Regions from separate parts of the Salipaludibacillus sp. HK11 genome, predicted to be linked through region 3. Evidence: a T-box and tRNA genes for the amino acid it is inferred to sense, from the RefSeq annotation. Region 3 holds a T-box; the other regions hold tRNA genes.
The links. A T-box is a leader RNA that pairs with one kind of tRNA and senses whether it is charged. The one in region 3 lies ahead of ileS (isoleucine--tRNA ligase), so its partner is inferred to be a tRNA-Ile.
Positions count from the first base shown of each region.

Region 1: it has a tRNA-Ile gene. The T-box ahead of ileS (isoleucine--tRNA ligase) is inferred to sense a tRNA for this amino acid. The anticodon was not compared.
Region 2: it has a tRNA-Ile gene. The T-box ahead of ileS (isoleucine--tRNA ligase) is inferred to sense a tRNA for this amino acid. The anticodon was not compared.

Region 1 is NZ_CP181045.1:4,266,752-4,271,209, forward strand. It holds gene ACM26V_RS20275 (Tex family protein) at 1-131, shown strand, start outside; gene cmpA (cortex morphogenetic protein CmpA) at 316-435, opposite strand; gene ACM26V_RS20285 (SprT family protein) at 586-1,059, shown strand; tRNA gene ACM26V_RS20290 (tRNA-Asn) at 1,379-1,453, shown strand; tRNA gene ACM26V_RS20295 (tRNA-Ser) at 1,458-1,548, shown strand; tRNA gene ACM26V_RS20300 (tRNA-Glu) at 1,562-1,636, shown strand; tRNA gene ACM26V_RS20305 (tRNA-Val) at 1,726-1,801, shown strand; tRNA gene ACM26V_RS20310 (tRNA-Asp) at 1,827-1,902, shown strand; tRNA gene ACM26V_RS20315 (tRNA-Leu) at 1,910-1,994, shown strand; tRNA gene ACM26V_RS20320 (tRNA-Leu) at 2,029-2,114, shown strand; tRNA gene ACM26V_RS20325 (tRNA-Arg) at 2,127-2,203, shown strand; tRNA gene ACM26V_RS20330 (tRNA-Pro) at 2,255-2,331, shown strand; tRNA gene ACM26V_RS20335 (tRNA-Gly) at 2,369-2,442, shown strand; tRNA gene ACM26V_RS20340 (tRNA-Ile) at 2,510-2,586, shown strand; rRNA gene ACM26V_RS20345 (16S ribosomal RNA) at 2,744-4,310, shown strand.
Region 2 is NZ_CP181045.1:2,592,003-2,596,460, forward strand. It holds gene ACM26V_RS12555 (NADP-dependent glyceraldehyde-3-phosphate dehydrogenase) at 1-1,234, opposite strand, end outside; tRNA gene ACM26V_RS12560 (tRNA-Lys) at 1,547-1,622, opposite strand; tRNA gene ACM26V_RS12565 (tRNA-Glu) at 1,703-1,777, opposite strand; tRNA gene ACM26V_RS12570 (tRNA-Ser) at 1,788-1,878, opposite strand; tRNA gene ACM26V_RS12575 (tRNA-Asn) at 1,883-1,957, opposite strand; tRNA gene ACM26V_RS12580 (tRNA-Ile) at 1,961-2,037, opposite strand; tRNA gene ACM26V_RS12585 (tRNA-Gly) at 2,056-2,129, opposite strand; tRNA gene ACM26V_RS12590 (tRNA-Gly) at 2,191-2,265, opposite strand; tRNA gene ACM26V_RS12595 (tRNA-Gln) at 2,272-2,346, opposite strand; tRNA gene ACM26V_RS12600 (tRNA-His) at 2,361-2,436, opposite strand; tRNA gene ACM26V_RS12605 (tRNA-Trp) at 2,449-2,522, opposite strand; tRNA gene ACM26V_RS12610 (tRNA-Tyr) at 2,528-2,611, opposite strand; tRNA gene ACM26V_RS12615 (tRNA-Asp) at 2,755-2,830, opposite strand; tRNA gene ACM26V_RS12620 (tRNA-Ser) at 2,842-2,934, opposite strand; tRNA gene ACM26V_RS12625 (tRNA-Met) at 2,945-3,021, opposite strand; tRNA gene ACM26V_RS12630 (tRNA-Ala) at 3,056-3,131, opposite strand; rRNA gene rrf (5S ribosomal RNA) at 3,142-3,258, opposite strand; rRNA gene ACM26V_RS12640 (23S ribosomal RNA) at 3,340-4,458, opposite strand, start outside.
Region 3 is NZ_CP181045.1:1,762,694-1,767,151, forward strand. It holds gene ileS (isoleucine--tRNA ligase) at 1-2,121, opposite strand, end outside; T-box leader at 2,274-2,517, opposite strand; gene ACM26V_RS08690 (DivIVA domain-containing protein) at 2,599-3,102, opposite strand; gene ACM26V_RS08695 (RNA-binding protein) at 3,181-3,954, opposite strand; gene ACM26V_RS08700 (YggT family protein) at 3,972-4,235, opposite strand; gene ACM26V_RS08705 (cell division protein SepF) at 4,257-4,458, opposite strand, start outside.

The DNA.
Region 1 (4,458 bases), 2.5 Mb from region 3:
TTGCTAATCGATTCGTCAAACACCCGATGGAAGTTGTCTCTGTTGGAGACGTTGTAACGGTTTGGGTCGAAGATGTAGATTTAAAAAAAGGTCGAGTCGCTTTAACGATGCTTCAGCCTAAAGAGCAGTAAAGACAAAAGAAGTCACCATCCAAACGGAATGTTGGGCGTGACTTCTTTTTGAATATTTTGTAACGGTAATGAATTGACTAAAAAGCATAGGGCTTGAAGGCGAAAATACGATTTTTATAATGTATACTAGATACTATATGAATGGAAAAATTTCTAATTATTAGGTATATCTAAAACTATTAAATTAATCAGAACTTATATTTGAGTTTTTATAATAAAACCAACATTGGTTTAGTACGAGAATTCTTCTTAAGTCCCTTCTATCATATGCCTCTTGCAGTTGTGATTTTAACCAAGACGGCAAGGTTATTCCTCCCTTCTGTTTTTATTGTTGTTCTAAAAGACTGAACCGCTGTAATATTAACAGTGTATGTTGATATAGTTGTCTAAGTTAGTAAAACTTTTATCGAATGAAAAAGATGAGATGATTTTGTTTATGAAGGAAGTGTAATTAATGATTGACGAGCAGTTACAATTACTAACTGAAAGATTATCAGAAGAGTTTTTTCATAAGCCATTCAAGCATACTGCTTTTTTTAACAAAAGATTGCGAACAACAGGTGGGCGATATTCATTGCATAGTCACCATATTGAAATTAATCCAAAACAATTAGAACATCATGGTGAAGATGAGTTAGTTAAGATTATTAAACATGAACTGTGCCATTATCATTTACATATAGAAGGAAAAGGATATCAACACAAAGATAATGACTTTAAATATTTGTTAGCAAAAGTAGGGGGAAGTCGTCATTGCCAAACAATCCCTAATAGTCATAATCAAATAAAGACGATGCATCTCTATCGCTGTAAAAAATGTGGAGTGGAATTTCACAGAAGGCGTAGGTTTAATACGAAAAGATATGTCTGTGGGAAGTGTAAAGGTAGGATAGAAAAAATAAAAAGTATGACACTAGAAAAAGATTGACGGTGGTTTTTCAATATGTTAAAGTATAAAAGTCGCTTACAAAAGGATGACGTTAAAAGCTGTTGACATTATTTACTCAATAGGCTAAAATTTAGTACGTCGTTAACAACAAAATAGTTAGTATTTTGTTTGATACGGTGACAGTTTTAGCATAGAGAATTGGCTGATTTCTTTTTGAGTTCAAGACCATTTATTAATAAGAAATAAAAAGGCCGAGGAAGCAAGAAAAAGAAAGGCTGCAGCTTACACAGACGTAAGTGAAGGATTGAAAGAACAAGGGTGACGAAGAGATTCTTAGCTTTTGTTAATAAACCATTATTCCACAGTAGCTCAGTGGTAGAGCTATCGGCTGTTAACCGATCGGTCGTAGGTTCGAATCCTACCTGTGGAGCCATTAAGGAGAAGTACCCAAGTGGCTGAAGGGGCGCCCCTGCTAAGGGTGTAGGTCGCGTGAGCGGCGCGAGGGTTCAAATCCCTCCTTCTCCGCCAGTGACTTTTTTATGGCCCGTTGGTCAAGTGGTTAAGACACCGCCCTTTCACGGCGGTATCACGGGTTCGAATCCCGTACGGGTCACCAAATTCTTGTTTAATAGATATTGTATTGTTTTTAAAACTTACTATATATCATTACTCGATAATGAAGTGAATTTATATAAATGAAAACGTGGAGGATTAGCTCAGTTGGGAGAGCATCTGCCTTACAAGCAGGGGGTCGGCGGTTCGAGCCCGTCATCCTCCACCATTTTAATAGAATATATTATATTTATGGTCCCGTGGTGTAGCGGTTAACATGCCTGCCTGTCACGCAGGAGATCGCGGGTTCGAATCCCGTCGGGACCGCCATAAATATGCGGGTGTGGCGGAATTGGCAGACGCGCTAGATTTAGGATCTAGTGTCTTCGGACGTGGGGGTTCAAGTCCCTTCACCCGTACCAAATTCAATTTGAAACTAAGAGTTGCTATGTTTGAGCGGTCGTGGCGGAATGGCAGACGCGCTAGGTTGAGGGCCTAGTGGGAGAAATCCCGTGGAAGTTCGACTCTTCTCGACCGCACCAAAACATTTTTTTGCGCCCTTAGCTCAGCTGGATAGAGTGTTTGACTACGAATCAAAAGGTCGGGAGTTCGAATCTCTCAGGGCGCACCATTTAAATTCAATCTACATTGAATTGATTCGCCGTTTATTTTAAATAACTGTCGGGAAGTAGCTCAGCTTGGTAGAGCACTTGGTTTGGGACCAAGGGGTCGCAGGTTCGAATCCTGTCTTCCCGACCATAATTACTTTACTAGAAAAGTAAGTGCAATTTTATCTGCGGGTGTAGTTTAGTGGTAAAACCTCAGCCTTCCAAGCTGATGATGTGGGTTCGATTCCCATCACCCGCTCCAATAAATTATTTCAAAAAACTATTGCATTATTATTTTATTACATGTTATAGTAATTAATGTTGCTTTAGGGCCTGTAGCTCAGCTGGTTAGAGCGCACGCCTGATAAGCGTGAGGTCGGTGGTTCGAGTCCACTCAGGCCCACCATAACAATGCATCATTCTGACCTTTGAAAACTAAACAAAAAGCCAAGCGAAGTGGGATATTTTAAATATCCCGTCAAAGTAACACCAAGCAAGAAACGCCAGACGAAAGTTTGGTTTTGATGTCATGGACATCAAACTTGATGAAAAGTCATCATACTTTATCGGAGAGTTTGATCCTGGCTCAGGACGAACGCTGGCGGCGTGCCTAATACATGCAAGTCGAGCGCAGGAAGCAAGCAGATCCCTTCGGGGTGACGCTTGTGGAATGAGCGGCGGACGGGTGAGTAACACGTGGGCAACCTGCCTTGTAGACTGGGATAACTCCGGGAAACCGGAGCTAATACCGGATGACCATTTGAATCGCATGATTTGAATGTAAAAGTGGGGAGCAATCCTCATACTACGAGATGGGCCCGCGGCGCATTAGCTAGTTGGTAAGGTAATGGCTTACCAAGGCAACGATGCGTAGCCGACCTGAGAGGGTGATCGGCCACACTGGAACTGAGACACGGTCCAGACTCCTACGGGAGGCAGCAGTAGGGAATCATCCGCAATGGGCGAAAGCCTGACGGTGCAACGCCGCGTGAACGATGAAGGTTTTCGGATCGTAAAGTTCTGTTATGAGGGAAGAACAAGTGCCGTTCGAATAGGGCGGCACCTTGACGGTACCTCACGAGAAAGCCCCGGCTAACTACGTGCCAGCAGCCGCGGTAATACGTAGGGGGCAAGCGTTGTCCGGAATTATTGGGCGTAAAGCGCGCGCAGGCGGTCTCTTAAGTCTGATGTGAAAGCCCACGGCTCAACCGTGGAGGGTCATTGGAAACTGGGAGACTTGAGTGTAGGAGAGGAAAGTGGAATTCCACGTGTAGCGGTGAAATGCGTAGATATGTGGAGGAACACCAGTGGCGAAGGCGACTTTCTGGCCTACAACTGACGCTGAGGCGCGAAAGCGTGGGGAGCAAACAGGATTAGATACCCTGGTAGTCCACGCTGTAAACGATGAGTGCTAGGTGTTAGGGGTTTCGATGCCCTTAGTGCCGAAGTTAACACATTAAGCACTCCGCCTGGGGAGTACGGCCGCAAGGCTGAAACTCAAAGGAATTGACGGGGGCCCGCACAAGCAGTGGAGCATGTGGTTTAATTCGACGCAACGCGAAGAACCTTACCAGGTCTTGACATCCTCTGAACAGCTAGGAGACTAGCCTTTCCCCTTCGAGGGACAGAGTGACAGGTGGTGCATGGTTGTCGTCAGCTCGTGTCGTGAGATGTTGGGTTAAGTCCCGCAACGAGCGCAACCCTTGATCTTAGTTGCCAGCATTCAGTTGGGCACTCTAAGGTGACTGCCGGTGATAAACCGGAGGAAGGTGGGGATGACGTCAAATCATCATGCCCCTTATGACCTGGGCTACACACGTGCTACAATGGATGGTACAAAGGGTTGCAAGACCGCGAGGTCAAGCCAATCCCATAAAGCCATTCTCAGTTCGGATTGCAGGCTGCAACTCGCCTGCATGAAGCCGGAATTGCTAGTAATCGCGGATCAGCATGCCGCGGTGAATACGTTCCCGGGCCTTGTACACACCGCCCGTCACACCACGAGAGTTTGTAACACCCGAAGTCGGTGAGGTAACCTTTTGGAGCCAGCCGCCGAAGGTGGGACAGATGATTGGGGTGAAGTCGTAACAAGGTATCCGTACCGGAAGGTGCGGATGGATCACCTCCTTTCTAAGGAGCTCTAAGCTCAACTTATTGAATCGAACTTCGCTTTGGCCTTTTTGTTTAGTTTTGAGAGGTTATACTCTCAAGACTTCTTTTCTTCTAATGGAAGAAAGAAGAGAATGACCAGCACATAATTGCCGTGCTTTGACCTTTG
Region 2 (4,458 bases), 830 kb from region 3:
GACCATACTCATTTCGTCTCTCTAAATCAATTGCTTCTAATTCGTTCTCAACACGCATAATTGGTAGCACTGGTCCAAATTGTTCTTCCCACGCAATATCCATCTCTTCTGTTACATGATCTAAAATGGTTGCACCAAGTAAATTTTTATCTTGTGATCCTTGAGAAACAACAGTTGCACCTTTTTGCTTAGCATCCTCAATTAAAGCTAACACGTAATCAGCTGATTTTTGATCAATCATCGGTGTAATGTCAGCATCTTCCGTTGACTTACCAACAGTTAATTTTGATACGTTGTGCTTGATTTTCGCTACAAGATCATCAGCTACACTATTATTAACCATCACTCGTTTAATCGCTGTGCAACGCTGACCAGAGTAACTTAACGCTCCACTGACAATTTCCTTGGCAGCTTTATCAAGATCAGCATCATCTAAAATAATTGCTGGGTCTTTACCACCTAGCTCAAGAACAACTGGAATCATTGAAGATTTCTTCGCGATGTGCTGTCCAGTAGCGGTACCTCCAGTGAAAGTAATCATGTCAACTTTTCGATGTGTCACAATAAAATCACCGATGACAGATCCACGCCCAGTAACAACATTTACTACCCCACTCGGAAGTCCTGCTTTCACCAACGCCTTTACCATCAATAATCCACTGATTGCTCCTTGTGTAGCGGGCTTAAAAACAACTGTATTTCCTGTAATTAGTGCTGGTGCAATTTTAGAAGCTGCCAGATTTACTGGATAATTGAACGGTGAAATCGCTAAGACAACTCCGTGAGGAACTTTTTGTACCATCGCTTTTGTTGCTTTTGAAGCACCAGGAAAGGCATCCCCTTGAATAAAGCTACCATGTGTACGTAAACCTTCTTCAGCTGTATGTCTAATCAATTGTGCCGTTCGCTTCACTTCACTCTTCGAAGCAGCAAGTGTTTTTCCCACTTCCGCTTGAATTGTTTCACCTATCTCATCAGTCATTTTCTCTAATTCATCAGCCCAACGGTGAAGCAGCTGAGAGCGCTCATGACCTTCAGTTGCTTCCCAGTTTGCCTGAACGTCAGCAGTACTATTAACAGCTAGATCGACTTCTTCCTGAGTCATAGCAGGAACTTCTCCTACAACTCGTCCATCATCAGGTGATTTAATTTGAACAGTTTTTCCACCTTCACTTACTTTCCATTCATTATTAAAAAGATATGGATACAATTTTATATCTTGACGCAAATCCATCTCGATCACTCCATTCCTTTAAAGTATGAAAGAAATTAACTTTCATTGTTTCTTATTAAAACATGTGAAAACCTTTTCAAACAAGCAATTTGCTCAAATACTTTAAATCCGATCTGAATTATCGTAATTACTTGATCTCATATGGTCAAACTAAGCTATACATGATGCACTTAGATGAATAATTATCAAGCAAAACAAATCTTTATTTTAATTCCAAAACGGAGGGAGGTAGTTCGAACTCTCTTAAAAATTTTTTTGACAGGGAAAACAAAAAGAAAAGCATCCCTATATAGGAATGCTTTGATTATGTAATGGTGAGCCATGAAGGATTCGAACCTTCGACCCTCTGATTAAAAGTCAGATGCTCTACCAACTGAGCTAATGACTCGCAGCTTTACACTCATGAATATTCACGATGCTTACGATAATGAAATTGCTTTTTGGTTTATATCTTTTTTGTAAAATAAGTGGTGACCCGTACGGGATTCGAACCCGTGATACCGCCGTGAAAGGGCGGTGTCTTAACCACTTGACCAACGGGCCAGAAAAAAAGTGGCGGAGAAGGAGGGATTTGAACCCTCGCGCCGCTCACGCGACCTACACCCTTAGCAGGGGCGCCCCTTCAGCCACTTGGGTACTTCTCCTTAATGGCTCCACAGGTAGGATTCGAACCTACGACCGATCGGTTAACAGCCGATAGCTCTACCACTGAGCTACTGTGGAATATGGTGGGCCTGAGTGGACTCGAACCACCGACCTCACGCTTATCAGGCGTGCGCTCTAACCAGCTGAGCTACAGGCCCATTAAGGATATCAAAAAATGGAGCGGGTGATGGGAATCGAACCCACATCATCAGCTTGGAAGGCTGAGGTTTTACCACTAAACTACACCCGCATACAAATACAATAGATGGTTTAAAGCTAACATATAAGTGAGCTAAATACCATAGCTGCTCTGGAGCGGAAAACGGGATTCGAACCCGCGACCCCCACCTTGGCAAGGTGGTGCTCTACCACTGAGCTATTTCCGCATATAATGGCAGGGCTAGCAGGATTCGAACCTGCGGGTCACGGAATCAAAATCCGATGCCTTACCGCTTGGCTATAGCCCTATATTATGTATAAATGGGGCGGCTGATGGGAATTGAACCCACGAATGCCGGAATCACAATCCGGTGCGTTAACCCCTTCGCCACAACCGCCACAAAATAATTTGGCAGGGGTAGCAGGAATCGAACCCGCATCAAAGGTTTTGGAGACCTTCGTTTTGCCGTTAAACTATACCCCTAAAACTGGTGGAGGGGGGCAGATTCGAACTGCCGAACCCGAAGGAGCGGATTTACAGTCCGCCGCGTTTAGCCACTTCGCTACCCCTCCATATTTTCTTGAAGATAAGCTACGAAATTCTTCGTCAGCTTCATTTAAATCTTTATTACATACATAGGTATGCTCAAACATCTTTTCTTTTAAACCCTTGACTTCTTTAAGATCAAAATTTTAAAAAAGCACAAATAAAAAAATGGCGGTCCCGACGGGATTCGAACCCGCGATCTCCTGCGTGACAGGCAGGCATGTTAACCGCTACACCACGGGACCTTATAAAAATATGGAGGAGGAAGAGGGATTCGAACCCCCGCGGGCTTTGACACCCCTGTTGGTTTTCAAGACCAATCCCTTCAGCCAGACTTGGGTATTCCTCCATGTAATTTATGGTAGCGGCGGAGGGGATCGAACCCCCGACCTCACGGGTATGAACCGTACGCTCTAGCCAGCTGAGCTACACCGCCACAATCAAAAATATTTATTATTGCAAAAATAAATTGGTGGAGCCTAGCGGGATCGAACCGCTGACCTCCTGCGTGCAAAGCAGGCGCTCTCCCATCTGAGCTAAGGCCCCATATGTGTATGCCCAGCGACGTCCTACTTTCACAGGGGGAGATCCCCCAACTATCATCGGCGCTGGAGAGCTTAACTTCCGTGTTCGGCATGGGAACGGGTGTGACCTCTCCGCGATCGTCACTGGACATATGAAATTGATCGGTCATATTGACCTCTCAAAACTGGATAACGATGGTATATGAATGAATCGTCTTCGAATCAAAGCATTGGTTAAGCCCTCGATCGATTAGTATCTCTCAGCTGCGCATGTCGCCATGCTTCCACACGAGACCTATCAACCTCATCTTCTCTGAGGGATCTTACTCACTTGCGTGATGGGAAATCTCATCTCGAGGGGGGCTTCATGCTTAGATGCTTTCAGCATTTATCCCTTCCACACGTAGCTACCCAGCGATGCTCCTGGCGGAACAACTGGTACACCAGCGGTGTGTCCATCCCGGTCCTCTCGTACTAAGGACAGCTCCTCTCAAATTTCCTGCGCCCGCGACGGATAGGGACCGAACTGTCTCACGACGTTCTGAACCCAGCTCGCGTGCCGCTTTAATGGGCGAACAGCCCAACCCTTGGGACCTACTTCAGCCCCAGGATGCGACGAGCCGACATCGAGGTGCCAAACCTCCCCGTCGATGTGGACTCTTGGGAGAGATTAGCCTGTTATCCCCAGGGTAGCTTTTATCCGTTGAGCGACGGCCCTTCCATACGGTGCCGCCGGATCACTAAGCCCGACTTTCGTCCCTGCTCGACCTGTATGTCTCGCAGTCAAGCTCCCTTATGCCTTTGCACTCTACGAATGATTTCCAACCATTCTGAGGGAACCTTTGGGCGCCTCCGTTACTCTTTAGGAGGCGACCGCCCCAGTCAAACTGCCCACCAGACACTGTCCCTGAACCGGATCACGGTTCGAGGTTAGAATTCCAGTACAGCCAGGGTAGTATCCCACCAATGCCTCCACCGAAGCTAGCGCTCCGGTTTCCAAGGCTCCTACCTATCCTGTACAAGCTGTACCGAAATCCAATATCAAGCTACAGTAAAGCTCCATGGGGTCTTTCCGTCCTGTCGCGGGTAACCAGCATCTTCACTGGTAATATAATTTCACCGGGTCTCTCGTTGAGACAGTGCCCAAATCGTTGCACCTTTCGTGCGGGTCGGAACTTACCCGACAAGGAATTTCGCTACCTTAGGACCGTTATAGTTACGGCCGCCGTTTACTGGGGCTTCAATTGAGAGCTTCTCCCGAAGGATAACCCCTCCTCTTAACCTTCCAGCACCGGGCAGGTGTCAGCCCCTATACTTCGCCTTGCGGCTTCGCAGAGACCTGTGTTTTT
Region 3 (4,458 bases):
AACTTTGTTATAAACTGCAGCAAATTGATACTCTTCGTATCCTTTTTTGACATCGCGAACTAAATCATTTAACTTCACCATCATATATTTATCGACTTGTGAAAGGTTTTCAAACGGAACAGCATTTACCTTTGGATCAAAGTCGTGTAAATTCCCAAGAAGAAAACGAAATGTGTTGCGAATCTTACGGTACACTTCTGCAACTTGTTTCAAAATATCGTCTGAGACTCTTACGTCAGCTTGATAGTCTGCAGAAGCAACCCACAAGCGTAAGATATCAGCTCCTAGTTGTTTCATGACTTTATTCGGAACAACTACGTTTCCGATCGATTTGCTCATCTTCTTCCCTTTACCATCTAACGCAAATCCATGACTAATAACCGATTTAAAAGGCGCTTTTCCCGTCACTGCGACTGCAGTAGATAAAGATGAATTAAACCAACCACGATATTGGTCAGAACCTTCAAGATAAACATCTGCCGGTCGAACGAGATCGTCTCTCTCTTCTAAAACTGCTTGGTGAGAAGAGCCTGAATCAAACCATACATCCATGATATCTGTTTCTTTTGTGAATGTTCCGTTCGGACTCTGCTCAGAAGTAAACCCTTCTGGGAGTAAGTCTTTCGTATCCCACTCAAACCAAATATTTGAACCATGTTGCCGGAACAAGTCAGAAACATGTGTGATCGTCTCATCATTGATAATCGGCTGTTCATCTTCCCCATAAAAAACTGGGATCGGAACGCCCCATGCACGTTGGCGAGAAATACACCAGTCTCCACGGTCTCGAACCATATTAAACAGCCTCGTTTCGCCCCACTTAGGTAACCACTCCACTGCTTGAACTTCTTCTAGTAACTGTTCTCTGAAATCTTTAATTGATGCAAACCATTGAGCTGTAGCACGAAAAATGACAGGTTTCTTCGTACGCCAATCATGTGGATATGAATGTGTGAAGAAATTCAATTTCAATAATGCTCCTACTTCTTCCAATTTTTCAGAAATTGGCTTATTAGCAGCATCGTAAAATAAACCTTCAAACATCGGCGCTTCGTCTGTAAAAACACCTTTATCATTGACTGGACATAAAACATCTAACCCGTAATGTTGTCCAACAATATAGTCATCTTCCCCGTGTCCAGGTGCTGTGTGCACACAACCTGTACCAGCCTCTGTTGTGACATGATCTCCAAGGATAACGAGAGATTCTCTCTCATATAAAGGGTGCTTCGCTTTAATATTTTCTAACTCTGCCCCTTTGAACGTATCAACAATCTCATTCGTTTCCCATTCCAGTTCTTTTTCTAACGTCTCAATCAGATCTTTTGCTACGACTAATTTACTACCATTCACCTTTACAACTGCATAAGTTAATTCTGGATGCAAAGCGATCGCAAGGTTTGCTGGAATCGTCCATGGTGTTGTCGTCCAGATGACAAACTTCTCATCTCCTGATAAGACACCTTTTCCGTCCATCACATCGAATGCAACATAAATCGATGGAGAGCGTGTATCATGATATTCAATCTCCGCTTCAGCCAAAGCAGACTCGGAAGATGGGGACCAATAAACAGGTTTTTTTCCTTTATAAATGTACCCCTTCTTTGCCATATCCCCAAAAACTTTAATCTGTTGCGCTTCATATTCATGGGTCAAAGTCACATATGGATTTTCCCAATCTCCTCGTACTCCTAGTCGTTTAAATTGTTCACGTTGGCTATCGATCTGTACCAAAGCATATTCCTCACACTTTTTACGGAATTCTGCAATCGATAATTTTTTACGGTCTACTTTCCCTTTTTTCGTCAAAGCTGTTTCGATTGGAAGACCATGTGTATCCCAACCTGGTACGTAAGGTGCATGGAAACCGCTCATTGATTTATAGCGAACAATAAAGTCCTTTAAAACCTTATTTAACGCATGACCCATGTGAATATCACCATTTGCATATGGAGGACCGTCGTGTAATACAAATAACGGTCTGCCTTTTGTTCGTTCTTGTACTTTTTCATAAATTCCCATTTCATTCCAATTCATCTGCATTTCTGGCTCCCGATTCGGAAGGTTTCCCCTCATCGGAAATTCTGTTTTTGGCATCAATAATGTCTCTTTATATTCCATCGTTATTCCTCCTGATTTCTATACTTCATTTATGCGGTACTATTCATGAAAGCTTACCATGACATAACACTTATAAACCTAGACTCTGTTAAGCACCTTTGCTGATTCTTAAAAAATCACCAATTAGCTAAACAAAAAAACCTCCTCATCCACATAGGGACGAGAAGGAAAACCCGCGTTACCACCCTTATAAGTATTGTCTTCATAATAAAAACAATAACTCACTCAGCATGACATATCGGTCATGAACCGGCATAATTTACTAAAAAAGACTACTCTTTTTGTTCAGTATGCAGCTCCAGGGGGATATTCAAAATAGATAGACATCGGTCTCACACCGTCACCGATTCGCTTTAGTCACCATTCTATTTTTACTAGCCCTTTCAACGCTATTTATTAAAATCTTAGCAAAGAATTTCTAACCTTAATCATATCATTTACAGTATAAGATACATTCATTTTCTTCGTCAAGAATGTTTATATGTTTTCATATGACTCTTCTTCATCTTTTTCAGTAGCAGTCTGACTTAAATCATCCCAATCATCTGTGTTTAACATTTCTAATTGCGCTTCTAATAACATTCTAAAGCGTGTCCGATAAACAGATGCCTCTTTCTTCAATTCTTCTATCTCAAGTGCGACTTTTCTTGACTTACCAAGAGCTTCATTGATAATTCGATCGGAATTTTTTTCTGACTCTTTAATAATCAATTTCGCCTCTTTATCGGCATTTCTCGTAACACCCTCGGCTGTTTCTTGAGCAACGAGGATTGATTTGTTCAACGTCATTTCAATGTTAGAAAAATGAGTCAATTTGTCTTCCAATTCTTGAACACGATCATATAGTTCCTTCTTTTCACGCATAACCATTTCGTAATCTTTAATAATTTGATCTAAAAATTCATTGACTTCGTCCTCATCATAGCCTCGAAATCCTCTTGTAAACTCCTTGTTATGAATATCTAAGGGAGTTAATGGCATATGAAAAACACCTCCGAATGTTAGTTAGTATGTATCATATTTCGACATAACCAAGCAAGAACCCTTTTAAAAACAAACTTATTTAGGAAATCCTAGAACAAGTCTTTGTTTCCCTTTTTTCGTTTCACCATTTTTTTCCATTAATTCACATCTACCTTGTCCTTTCATTGAAAGGACATCTCCCTCTTCTAATTGATACGAGGGATCAACAACAACTTTCCAATTGACTTTTACACTTTCACTTACTATTTGCGGTTTCACTTTAGATCTTGAAATACGAAACGCCTCTGAAATAACTGTATCCAATCGCATCGAAGACACTGTAACAAATGATTCTTCTAACATCTTAACTTGCTCGATCACTTGATCATCAGGTATCGGTTCTAATTCGATTTTAGCCTTTCCTACTGATTGAAAGTTGACGAGTATATAATCAGCTACTTCTTGTGACATAATAATTTGGAACCTTCCTTCCTTGGAAAGAATGTCACCAAACTTATCACGCTTCATTCCTATGCTCATCAAGGAACCAAGAATTTGCGGATGTTCGATCGTAACAAATTTGCTAGGATAATGTAATTCAAATGCACAAACTTGAAAGTCATCTTTTTTAGGGGTTAAATAATCAGGATAAAGAAGTGCTCTCTTTCTTTCAGCACTCTCATGGCCACCCCAAAAACTTACATTAACTTCATCAGAGTTTCCAATTAATGATAGTAGCATTTTTTGTTGCCTTGGATCTAAAAAATCTGTTATCTTCGATCGATATTCTAGTTCAACTAAAGATTTCCAATCGACAACTTGATCAACAAAAGCATGCTCATCTTTACGATAATGCTCGTAAATAGACATTAAAAACACTTCCTACTTTAAATAATAAGAGAGAATAAGTATCTTACTCCATCCATCGCAAAACGAAGCGAAAATATTGCAACAAGTGGTGAAAGATCAATCATTCCTAATGGTGGAATAATTTGTCTGAAAGGAGCAAAAAATGGTTCAACTATTTTACTTATCGTTTGACCAAAGGCTGACTCTCTAGAATTTGGGATCCACGACATAAAAATATATATAATACAAACAAACCAATAAAGGCGCATGCCTGTTAAAATAATCTCTGCAACAACTGCCACTTTTATCACCTTCCCTTACTTCTATGATTCTTGAAACATTTCTGAAATCGATCCTGTTACATCTACATTATCAGGTGTACAGAGAAAAATGCAATTACCAAGCTTTTGAATATCCCCACCAATAGCGTATACTGTTCCGCTTAGAAAATCCACAATTCTTTTTGCTTGATCTCTTGAAATTCGCTGTAAATTAATTACGACAGCCTTACGATTTTTCAATTGG